2 linked regions of the Shinella zoogloeoides genome follow. The main gene of each other region encodes a partner of the protein of the gene in region 2 in a complex. Links are inferred from orthologs where the notes say so. Each region holds a gene or a part of one and is shown on either strand. Other genes may lie near its edges.

Region 1 (5,798 bases), 430 kb from region 2 along the record:
CGGATCGCGCTCCTCGAAATTGGCCATGGTTTCGGCAATGACCTGGCCGGCACCGGGATTGTGCCCGCCATCGACCCAGATCTCGCTGCCGCGCGGGGCAAGCCGCACCAGCGCGCCGTCCGTCAGGCGCTGCAGGCGGCCGGGCCATTCGACCTGGGCGAGGCCCCGTTCCAGCGCATGATCGGAAAGGGTGAAGCCCGCCGCCTTGACGGCGCGGATGGCCGCGGCGGCATTGGCATATTGATGGCGACCGGGCAGGCGCGGCAGGGGCAGGTCGGCAAGGCCGAACTCGTCCTGGTAGACGAGGCGGCCATATTCCTCATGCGCCATGAAATCCTGGCCGTAGACGGCATGCGGGCAGCCGAGCCGCTCGGCCGTCTCGACCAGCACGTCGCGGGCGGCGTCTTCCGACTGGTAGCCGATGACGACGGGTACGCCCCGCTTCATGATGCCGGCCTTCTCCGCAGCGATGAGCTCCACCCGGTCGCCGAGATAGGCCTGGTGATCGAGCGAAATCGGCATGATGACCGAGATGGCGGGGCGTGGAATGACGTTCGTCGCATCGAAGCGGCCGCCGAGGCCGACCTCGATGATCGCCACATCCGCCGGATGCTCGGAAAACAGCAGGAAGGTGACGGCCGTCAGGATTTCGAAGACGGTGATCTTCTCGCCGCCATTGGCCTCGGCCACGCGGCGCACGGCATCGGCGAGGACCGCGTCCGCGACGAGCTGCCCGCGCCCGCCCTTGACGCCGAGGCGGTAGCGCTCGTGCCAGTTGACGAGATGGGGCGAGGTGTGGACGTGCACACTGAGGCCGGCTGCCTCGAGGATCGAACGGCAGAAGGCGGTGACCGAGCCCTTGCCGTTGGTGCCGGCCACATGGATGACCGGCGGCAGCCGCAGATGCGGATCGCCGAGCGCGGCAAGCAGCCGCGTGATGCGGTCCAGCGAGAGATCGAACCCTTTGGGATGGAGGCCGAGAAGCTTCTCGATCTCCGTTGCCGCTTCGCTGACCGTCACCATCGCCATGCCGCCCTCGCCGATCGGCCTACTGGGCCGCGATGGCGACGGCGCCGTTCGTCGCGGCAACGCTCGCCGGCTTCTTCATCAGTATCTTGAGAAGGCGGGCCAGCGTCGCGGGAATGTCATGGCGCTTGACGACGAGATCGACCATGCCGTGTTCCAAAAGGTATTCCGAGGTCTGGAAGCCCTCGGGGAGCTTCTCGCGGATGGTCTGCTCGATGACGCGCTTGCCGGCAAAGCAGATTTCGGCGCCCGGCTCGGCGAGATGGATATCGCCCAGCATGGCGTAGGACGCCGTCACGCCGCCCGTCGTGGGGTTGGTGAGCACGACGATATAGGGAAGGCCCGCTTCCTTCAGCATCTCCACGGCGACGGTGGTGCGCGGCAGCTGCATCAGCGAGAGGATGCCTTCCTGCATACGCGCACCGCCGGAGGCGGGGAACATGACGAGCGGGCACTTTTCCGCGATGGCGCGTTCGAAGGCCTTGATGATCGCCTCGCCAGCGGCGATGCCGAGCGAGCCGCCCATGAAGTTGAATTCATGCACGACGGCGACGAGCTTGACGCCGCGGACCTTGCCGACGCCGGCGAGGATGGTGTCTTCCAGCTCAGTCTTGGCGCGGCTGTCCTTCAGGCGGTCCGTGTACTTCTTCGAATCGCGGAATTTCAGCGGGTCCTGCGCGACCTTCGGCTGCTGCAGCGCCTCGAAGACGCCGTCATCGAAAAGGTCCTTGAGGCGGGCCTTCGCCGGCATCTTCATGTGGTAGCCGGACGCCGGGATGACCCACTTGTTTTCCTCGAGATCGCGGTGGAACACCATCTCGCCGGTTTCCGGGCACTTGATCCAGAGATTGTCGGGCACATCCCGGTCGGGGCGGCCGAGCATCGAGTTGATCTTCGGCCGAACGTAATTCGTAATCCAGTTCACGGTCTCAACTCCGTTATAATGGTGGTTCCCATGTGGGAACTTTACTCCGCCGCCGCAAGGCGCGCGCCGCGCACGCCCGATGCGAGGCTCATCACCAGCGTCTCGACACCGGCGACGGTGGCGGCGCTGGCCTTGCCATCCGCCGTGAGGCTGGAGGCGATCTGGTTGACGATGGCCGTGCCGACGACGACGCCATCCGCCGAGGCGCCGATGGCGCGGGCATGTTCGGCCGTCTTGACGCCGAAGCCGACGCAGACCGGCAGCTTGGTATGCGCCTTGATGCGGCCGACCGCGCCACCGACCAGCGAGGGGTCCGGCAGGGCCGAGCCGGTGATACCGTTCATCGAGACGTAGTAGACGAAGCCCGACGTGTTCCTGAGGACCGCCGGCAGGCGCTTCTCATCCGTCGTCGGCGTTGCGAGGCGGATGAAGTTGATGCCCTTGGCGATGGCGGGCAGGCACAGTTCGTCGTCCATTTCCGGCGGCAGGTCGACGACGATCAGGCCATCAATGCCGGCTTCGAGGGCTTCGTCGAGGAAGCGCTCGACGCCGTAGATGTAGATCGGGTTGTAATAGCCCATCAGCACGATCGGAGTCGCGTCGTCTTCCTTGCGGAAGTCGCGGGCCATCTGGATCGTCTTTGCGAGCGTCTGGCCACCCTTCAGCGCGCGCTGGCCGGCGAGCTGGATCGCCGGGCCGTCGGCCATCGGATCGGAAAAGGGCATGCCGAGTTCGATAACGTCGGAGCCTGCCTTCGGCAGGGCCTTCATGATCTCCAGCGAGCTGGCATAGTCCGGATCGCCGCCCATGAAATAGGTGACGAGGGCCGGACGGCCTTCGGCGGAAAGGTCCGCAAAGCGTTTGTCCATGCGTGCGGTCATCTTAGAGCTCCATGCCGAGGATCTTGCCGACGGTGAAGATATCCTTGTCGCCGCGGCCGGAGAGGTTCATCAGGATGATCTGGTCCTTGCCCATCCTGGGTGCGCGCTTGATCACCTCGGCGACGGCATGGCTCGGCTCCAGCGCCGGGATGATGCCTTCGAGCCTCGTCAGGAGCTGGAAGGCCTCCAGCGCCTCGTCGTCCATGATCGGCACATATTCGGCGCGGCCGATCTCGTGCAGCCAGGCGTGTTCCGGGCCGATGCCGGGATAGTCGAGGCCGGCGGAGATCGAGTGGCCTTCCTTGATCTGGCCGTCGGCGTCCTGCAGGAGGTAGGTGCGGTTGCCGTGCAGCACGCCGGGGGAACCGGCGGTCAGCGAGGCGCAGTGCTCCTCGCCGTCGAGGCCCTTGCCGCCGGCTTCGACGCCGACGATCTGCACGCCCTTGTCGTCAAGGAACGGATGGAAGATGCCGATGGCGTTGGAGCCGCCGCCGACGGCGGCGATCACCATGTCCGGCAGGCGGCCTTCGGCGGCCAGCATCTGCTCGCGCGCTTCCGTGCCGATGACGGCCTGGAAGTCACGCACCAGCTCGGGATAGGGATGCGGGCCGGCGGCGGTGCCGATCAGGTAATAGGTGTCGTCGACATTGGTGACCCAGTCGCGCAGCGCCTCGTTCATGGCGTCCTTCAGCGTGCCGCTGCCGGCCGTGACTGGCTTTACCTCGGCACCGAGCAGCTTCATGCGGAAGACGTTCGGCGCCTGACGCTCGACATCCGTCGCGCCCATATAGACGACGCAGGGGAATCCGAAGCGGGCGGCGACCGTGGCCGAGGCCACGCCATGCTGGCCGGCGCCGGTTTCCGCGATGATGCGCGTCTTGCCCATGCGCTTGGCGAGCAGGATCTGGCCGATGCAGTTGTTGATCTTGTGCGAGCCGGTGTGGTTCAGCTCCTCGCGCTTGAAATAGATTTTCGCGCCGCCGAGATGCTGCGTCAGGCGCTCGGCATAATAGAGCGGGCTCGGGCGGCCGATATAGTGGGCGCCGAGGTCCTTGAGCTCCGCCTGGAAGGCGGGGTCGGTCTTCGCCTTGTTCCATTCTTCCTGGAGGTCGAGGATCAGCGGCATCAGGGTTTCGGCAACGAAACGACCGCCGAAGATGCCGAAGCGGCCGTCCTCGTCCGGACCCTCGCGGTACGAATTCAGGTTGGGTGACTGGTTCACTTGCCTCTCCCTCCGACGGCGGTCTCGCATTCCGCTTTCCGTGCCGCTTCAAAAAACGCTTCCATCAGGCCGAGATCCTTGACGCCCGGCGCGCTCTCGACCCCGGAACTGAGATCGATGCCCGGTGCGCCGGTCAGCCGGATGGCCTCGGCGAGGTTATCCTTGTTCAGTCCACCCGAAAGCATGTAATCGACGCCGCCGTCAAGCAGATGCATGAGCGTCCAGTCGAAGGTGACGCCGTTGCCGCCCGGCAGGTCCGAGCCTGCCGGCGGCTTGGCATCGAACAGGAACCGGTCGGCGATGCCGATATAGGGCTCGATCTTCTTGAAATCGTCCGCCTCGCGCACCGAAAAGGCCTTCATCACCGGCAGGCCGTAGACCGCCTTGAGGTTCAGCACCCGTTCCGGGCTCTCGCTGCCGTGCAGCTGCAGGATATCCGGCGCAAGCTGGTCGACGATCTCGTCGAGCAGGTCATTGTCGGCGTTCACGGTCACGGCGACGATCTTGGCGCGGCCGCGGGCGCAGTCGGCAAGCCGGCCGGCATCGGAGGGCTCGATGTTGCGCGGGCTTTTCGGAAAGAAGATGAAGCCGACATGGCTGGCGCCGAGGGATACGGCCTTGTCGACGGCCTCCCCGGTCTTCAATCCGCAGATCTTGATGTCGAGTGTCATGGCGCAGGGAGTCGCATGAATCCTGCGAAGAGTCGAGCCGAAAGACGGCACCGGTTCGCCCGCAAACGCCGGCCCTTGCATGGATGAACGGGAGGCCCATATGGAGGGTGGACCAAGACCGGAGACAACCATGCGGCTCATCATCGCCATCCTCCTGCCCTTCCTCGTGTTTTTCACCATCGGGCGGCCGATCGCGGGCATTATCTGCCTCATCCTGCAGATCACGCTGATCGGCTGGCTGCCGGCGGCGATCTGGGCCGTCTACGCGCTCGGGCAGTACAATACGGACAAGAAGATCCGCGACGCGCTGGCCGACAGGGGCCGCTAAAACGGAGCGTCAGCCGAAATCGACGGCGTGCAGCAGGCTGCCATTGCGCTTCAGCCAGCGCTTGGCGTCCTCCGTCGTCGGGCAGAGCTGCCCGCACAGCGTCCAGAAGGCCGGGCTGTGGTTCATCTCGCGCAGGTGCGCCACTTCGTGGGCCGCGAGATAATCGATCACGCCGGGCGGAGCCATGGCGATGCGCCAGGAGAAGCTGAGCGCGCCGTCCGCCGAGCAGGAGCCCCAGCGGCTACGGGTGTCGCGCAAGGTGAGGGACTTGACCTTCCTGCCGATGCGGCCGGCATGCACGGCGACGAGCCGTTCGAGCTCCAGCCGCGCCTCCTTCTTCAGGAAGTCGCTTATACGGCGGGGAATGCTCTCTTCCATGCCGCCGACGAGCAACACCGCCTCGTCATCGACAATGATCGCCTCCGTCAACCCGCGCAGCCGGCCAGTCGCCTCGATGCGGTGGGAGACGCCGCGGATCATGACATAGCCGCCGTGGGCCAGCTCGTTCGTCGAGCGGAACTTGGCGAGCTTCGTCATCAGCCAGCCCTGATGGCGATCGAGAAAATCGCGGATGTCGCGTTCGGGAATGCCGTTCGGCACGGTCATGCGCAGCGCCCGGCCACCGGGCTCTATGCGCAGCGTCAGGCGCGTGGCGCGCAGATCACGCTTGATGGTGAGCGGCAGCGCCCTGCCATTGACGTCCACCTCGCGCCGTTCCGGCGGGGGCGGAGCCTTAAGGGCCTTG
Region 2 (5,724 bases):
ACGACAAGGTGGCGATTGCCGGCGACATGGGCGACGTCGCCAATGTGCCGATCCCGATCCCGCGCCCGACCTACTGACAGGCCCTACTGACAGGAATGACCATGACCATCGCTGAGCGGCGCGTGCCGGTTTCCGTGCTGACCGGATTCCTGGGTGCGGGCAAGACGACCCTGCTCAACCGGCTGCTGAAGGACCCGACGCTGACGGACACGGCCGTCATCATCAACGAGTTCGGCGAGGTGGGTATCGACCACCTGCTTGTCGAGCAGTCGGGCGACGGCATCATCGAGCTTTCCGACGGGTGCCTGTGCTGCACGATCCGCGGCGAACTGGTCGATACGCTGGCCGACCTGATGGACCGCATGCAGACCGGCAAGATCCAGCCGCTGAAGCGCGTGGTAATCGAGACGACCGGCCTTGCCGACCCCGCGCCCGTCCTCCAGGCGATCATGGGCAACCCGGTGCTCGCCCATTCCTTCAGCCTCGACGGCGTCATCACCGTGGTCGATGCCGTCAACGGCCTGTCGACGCTCGCCAACCATCCGGAAGCGGTAAAACAGGTCGCCGTCGCCGATCGCGTGCTGATCAGCAAAGCCTCGCTCACCGAGGTCTCAACGCTGGAGGCCGTGGAGCGCGAGATCGCCGCACTCAACCCGCGCGCTACCGTCTCGAACGTCGATGCGCCGGGCCTAGCCGGCCCCGATCTTCTTGCGAACGGCCTCTATGACCCCGGCAGCAAGATCCCGGATGTCCGCCGCTGGCTGCATGAGGAGGCGCACGATCATCACCATGATCACCACCACCCTCATGGGCACGATCATCACCACGGTCACCACGACGGCCACGGCCATCAGCACGCCCATGACGTGACACGCCACGACGCCACGATCCGCTCGTTCAGCATCGTACACGATCGCCCGGTCGATCCGATGGCGCTGGACATGTTCGTCGATCTTCTGCGTTCCGCCCATGGCGAAAAGCTGCTGCGGATGAAGGGCATCGTGCTGATGTCGAACAATCCGGAGCGCCCGCTGGTGCTGCAGGGCGTGCAGAGCGTCTTCCACCCGCCGGAGCGCCTCGCGGCCTGGCCGGATCCCGCCGACCGACGCACGCGCTTGGTGCTGATCACCAGGGACCTGCCGGAAGCCTTCGTGCGCGACCTCTTCGATGCCTTTACCGGCACGCCGAAGATCGACCGCCCGGATCGTGCGGCGCTCTCCGACAACCCGCTCGCCATACCGGGCCTCAAGCTCTGAAAGTCAGGCTTTCTTGCGGATCAGGAAACGGTGTCCCGCCTCGACGCGCTCGCTCGCTTCGAGCGCGTGGCCGTCCTCTTGGCAGAAGTGGGGGATGTCGATGACGGCGAGCGGATCGGTGGTCTCGACCCAGAGGCTGGCGCCTGCCGCCATCGCCGAAAGCCGCTTGCGCGCTTTCATGACCGGCAGCGGGCATTTCAGCCCGCGCAGGTCGTAGACCTCGGCTTCGGAATGCGCCGCTGCGGCCGTCATTTCTGCCAGAACTTCCAGAAGGGTTTCTTCTGGGTCTGCTCGACGACCTGGACATCGGGATTTTCTTCCGGCACCGGCAGCGTGCCTGCCCCCTCGACTGGCTTTTCCACCTTCTGCGCCGAGGCATCGACAGTCGGCGTTCTCGCTTCCTTGTGCGTCGTCTGCTGGCCGGCATCGAGCGTTGCCTGCTCGGCAGACTGCGTCACGCTTTCGGCGGGCTCGACCTTGCGCGGTTCCTCGTCCTTGGTCCAGAGCTTCCAGAAGGGCTTCTTTTCCTTCTTCTCGATGACCGCGACGCCCGGATTTTCCTCCGGCACCGGCAGGGCGCCTTCGCCGCGCGCCTGCTTTTCCGCCTTCACGGCGGCAACGTCGGCGGCAAGTGCCTCGGCTTCCTTGATTTTCTGCTGCTCGGCGTCGAGCTTGGCCTGCTCGGCTTGCTGCTTCGCACGCTCGATGGCGGCGAGCTTGCGCTGCTCGGCCTCTTCCGCCTTGCGCTTCTGCGCCTCGATCTCGCGCTCCGTCATCAGCTTGCCGGCATCGAGCGAATTGCCCGTCGGCGCATAGGCGAGCTCCCGCCCCTTGCGCTGGTCGGCGACGATCGCCTTGCGCTGGGCCTCCGACGGCTCGATCCAGACGGTGCCCTGATACTTGCCCATAGCCTTGGCATAGGAGGCGGCATAGGTCTTGTTGTAGCTCTTCAGCGCCACTTCCAGCGCGGCCGGCGTCGTCATCGCCGGGCAGGCGCCAGCCGGCGAGAAGGGCTTGTCGGCCTGCTGGTTGAAGACATACTTCTTCTCGCAGACATTGACCTCCGGCGGACGCTTCGTGACCTCGAAGTGGTCGTAGCCGACCTTCAGCATCTTCCAGAATTCGATGTTCGGATTGTCGCGGTGGCGCGCCATGTTTTCCGCGGTCATGCGGAAGGGGAAGGCCTGAAGCTGGATTGTCTGCTGTCCGCCGTCGAAGGCGTCGCGCGCGAAGGCGAAGATTTCCACCATCTGCTCGTCGGTCATCGAATAGCAGCCGGACGACGAACAGGCGCCATGGATCATCAGATGGGTGCCGCTCGCCTTGTTGGCGCGGTCGTAATTATTCGGGAAACCCGTATTGATCGCGAGGTAATAGCTCGAATTCGGGTTCATGTTCGCCCTGGAGAGCGGGTAGAACCCTTCCGGCGCCTGGCGGTCGCCTTCCCTCGTCTTCGGGCCGAGCTTGCCCGACCAGGCGCAGATCTTGTAGTTGCGCACCAGCTTGAAGCGGTTCGAGCGGTCGGACTTCCAGAGCTCCAGCCGCCCCTCTTCCTTGAAGATGCGCAGCATCATCGGCGAGGACCGGTCGATGTTCATCGAGGAGAGCTTACTGAGCACCGCCGGCGAAAGCTGGTAGCCGGTCTTGCTGGAAACCCGGGCAAGGTCGACGTCGACCTTGTCGAACGAGTCGAGCGTCTCGTTGGTGCAGCCCGCGGCGGCCACGGCGAGAAGCGATACGGCGGCAAGAACAGTCAGGCGCATTCGAAAGGTCCGTCAACAATCGTCAGATCGCAAGCGGTCGCGCCGGCGAGGCGGGACGCGCAGTCGTAACCGGCTTATACTTCATAAATTCTTAACCGGAAATTCTTTCGCGAGGCTGCCGGAGAACCGCATCCGTTTCAGAACACAAGGATTGTGGCCGAGATTTGGCATTGGCAGCACAGCACGCCGCCAATGGCGCTAAATCAGAGCTGGCGACCGATATTGAGGTAGCGCTGGCGGCGATCCTTGCGCAACTGGTCGCCCGGCTTGGCGGTGAGATCCTTCAGGGCGGAGGCGATGACATCGCCCGTGCGGCCGATCACCGCCGCCGGATCGCGGTGCGCGCCGCCGACCGGCTCCTGGATGATGCCGTCGATGATGCCGAAGGTCTTGAGGTCTTCCGCCGTGATCTTCATGTTGCTCGCCGCTTCCTTGGCGCGCGTCGAATCGCGCCAGAGGATCGAGGCGGCGCCTTCCGGCGAGATCACGCTGTAGATCGCATGTTCCAGCATGTAGACGCGGTCGCCGGTCGCAATGGCGATCGCGCCGCCCGAGCCGCCCTCGCCGAGCACGACCGAGACGATCGGCACGCGGACGTTGAGGCACATTTCCGTGGAGCGGGCGATGGCTTCCGCCTGACCGCGCTCTTCCGCGCCGATGCCCGGATAGGCGCCGGCCGTGTCAATCAGCGTGATGACGGGCAGGCCGAAGCGGTCGGCCATTTCCATGACGCGGATCGCTTTGCGGTAGCCTTCCGGCCGGGCGCTGCCGAAATTGTGCTTGAGGCGCGACTTGGTGTCGTTGCCCTTTTCCTGACCGATGATCGCGACCGCCTCGCCGCGGAAGCGGCCGAGACCCGCCTGGATCGCCTCGTCCTCGGCGAACTTGCGGTCGCCGGCAAGCGGGGTGAACTCCTCGAAGAGCTGCTTTGCGTAGTCCACGAAGTGCGGCCGCTGCGGATGGCGCGCGACCTGCGTCTTCTGCCAGGGCGTCAGCTTGGCGTAGATGTCGGCCATCGCCTCGCGGGCGCGGACTTCCAGCCGGCCGACCTCGTCCGTCGTGTCGATGCTCTCATCTTCTTCGGCGAGTTTCCTCAGCTCGTGGATCTTGCCTTCGAGATCCGAGATGGGCTTTTCGAAATCGAGGTAGTTGTGCATGAGATGCGTTTCCGATCGTTTGCTCAAACCGCGCCAGACTATCGTCGGCCAAGAGGCCGGCCGCAAGCGGCGGGGGTCCTAATCCGGTTTTTTTGCCTGTTTGGCAAGAGGGTGATGGGTTTGAACGAGCTCGTGGAGCCGTTCTTCCAGCACATGTGTATAGATTTGTGTCGTGGAAATGTCCTGATGACCAAGCAGTTCCTGCACCGCGCGCAAGTCCGCGCCGTTCTGCAGGAGATGGCTGGCGAAAGCATGGCGCAGGACATGCGGCGAGAGCGTGGCGGCCCGGATTCCGGCCCGTGCCGCAAGCGCCTTCAGGTCGCGCGCAAAAACCTGGCGCGGCAGATAACCCTCCTTGCTCTGGGCGGGGAAGAGAAAGGCGCCCGCCGCCGGATCGTCGCCGATTTCCGCCGCCAGCGCCTCACCATAGGTCTCGAGCGCCGCAACGGCGGCGCGCGACAGCGGCACCATCCGCTCCTTGTTGCCCTTGCCCTTCACCACGAGGAAGCGTCCGGTCTGCGCTAGCACGCTGGCCGGCAGCGAGACGAGCTCGCTGACGCGCATGCCGGTCGCATAGAGCAATTCGACAAGTAGATGCATGCGGCGCTTGAGGAGCAAGTTGCCGCCCGGCTCCGCCGCTTCCGCCTCCGCCCGCGCTATGAGGCGGCTGACATCCTCGACACTCAGCGTCTTCGGCAGTGAACGGCCCTTCTTCGGCGCGTCGAGAATACCGGTCGGATCGTCGCCGCGCAGGCCCTCGCCATAGAGGAATTTGAAGAACTGCCGCAGGGCCGAGAGCCGCCGCGCCTGCGAGGAGGCGGCAAAACCCTGCCTGGCGAGATGGCCGAGATAGGCGCGCAGATCGTCCGGCGTCGCCTCTGTCAGCCGCACGCTCCGCTCGTTGAGAAAGGAGCGGGCGTCCTCAAGGTCCCGTTCGTAGGATTGCAGCGTGTTCGTCGCCGCACCGCGCTCGGCGCTCATCATTTCCAGGAAGGACTCGACCTGTAGCGCAGACGGATCCCTCATGGCTGCGGATTTACCCGTTCGGAAGGAATGCGGATCGTCACCTCGCGCTCGGTCGGTTCGACAAAGGTCACCAGCGCGACCATCGTGCCGTAAATCGACCCGGCGATCACGGCACAGAAGAACAGGAATCGGAACAGGGTCGGCATCGCGCACTCCGGCAAGTCGCTCCCTATATCGCCCCGCCCCACGCCGAGCGCAAGGCCGGCACAATGGGATGACGCCTCGGGCAGGCTTGACGCTTCCGGCGCTTTTGTCGATACGGAAGGAAGCGAAACCCCGGAAAACGCCATGACCGAGCTGATCGACCCGGCCCCTCCCACGCTCGCCGAGCAGGCCCGTGCAGCGCTCGGCAAGCGTAACCTCGTCCTGATCGGCCTGATGGGCGCCGGAAAATCGGCGATCGGCCGCATGACGGCTCAGACGCTCGGCATCCCCTTCATCGATTCCGACCACGAGATCGAGCGCGTCTCGCGCATGTCGATATCGGATCTCTTCGCCGCCTATGGTGAGGCAGAGTTCCGG

What was found.
Region 1: the proteins of Q9316_RS16750 (region 2) and accD are in contact, whole or in part, in a solved structure (PDB 8UXZ), measured with the Escherichia coli proteins. The link is inferred for Shinella zoogloeoides from one-to-one orthologs.

The regions. Positions count from the first base shown.
Region 1 is NZ_CP132311.1:3,649,742-3,655,539, reverse strand. Bases 1-2,890 are described here. They hold accD (acetyl-CoA carboxylase, carboxyltransferase subunit beta), read right to left. Parts: upstream 1,952-2,890; coding sequence 1,049-1,951; downstream 1-1,048. Other genes in these bases: trpB (tryptophan synthase subunit beta), read right to left, coding at 2,834-2,890; trpA (tryptophan synthase subunit alpha), read right to left, coding at 1,993-2,832; Q9316_RS18925 (bifunctional folylpolyglutamate synthase/dihydrofolate synthase), read right to left, coding at 1-1,029. In the rest of the region: more of trpB, read right to left, coding at 2,891-4,084; Q9316_RS18905 (phosphoribosylanthranilate isomerase), read right to left, coding at 4,051-4,725; Q9316_RS18900 (YqaE/Pmp3 family membrane protein), read left to right, coding at 4,856-5,053; Q9316_RS18895 (M48 family metallopeptidase), read right to left, coding at 5,063-5,798.
Region 2 is NZ_CP132311.1:3,216,329-3,222,052, forward strand. Bases 2,200-5,015 are described here. They hold Q9316_RS16750 (acetyl-CoA carboxylase carboxyltransferase subunit alpha), read right to left. Parts: upstream 4,177-5,015; coding sequence 3,223-4,176; downstream 2,200-3,222. Other genes in these bases: Q9316_RS16745 (L,D-transpeptidase family protein), read right to left, coding at 2,200-3,019; xerD (site-specific tyrosine recombinase XerD), read right to left, coding at 4,255-5,015. Outside these bases: Q9316_RS16730 (D-alanyl-D-alanine carboxypeptidase family protein), read left to right, coding at 1-77; Q9316_RS16735 (CobW family GTP-binding protein), read left to right, coding at 102-1,256; Q9316_RS16740 (sulfurtransferase TusA family protein), read right to left, coding at 1,260-1,508; more of Q9316_RS16745, read right to left, coding at 1,505-2,199; more of xerD, read right to left, coding at 5,016-5,202; Q9316_RS16760 (hypothetical protein), read right to left, coding at 5,199-5,348; Q9316_RS16765 (shikimate kinase), read left to right, coding at 5,491-5,724. UniProt on the Escherichia coli protein: Component of the acetyl coenzyme A carboxylase (ACC) complex. First, biotin carboxylase catalyzes the carboxylation of biotin on its carrier protein (BCCP) and then the CO(2) group is transferred by the carboxyltransferase to acetyl-CoA to form malonyl-CoA.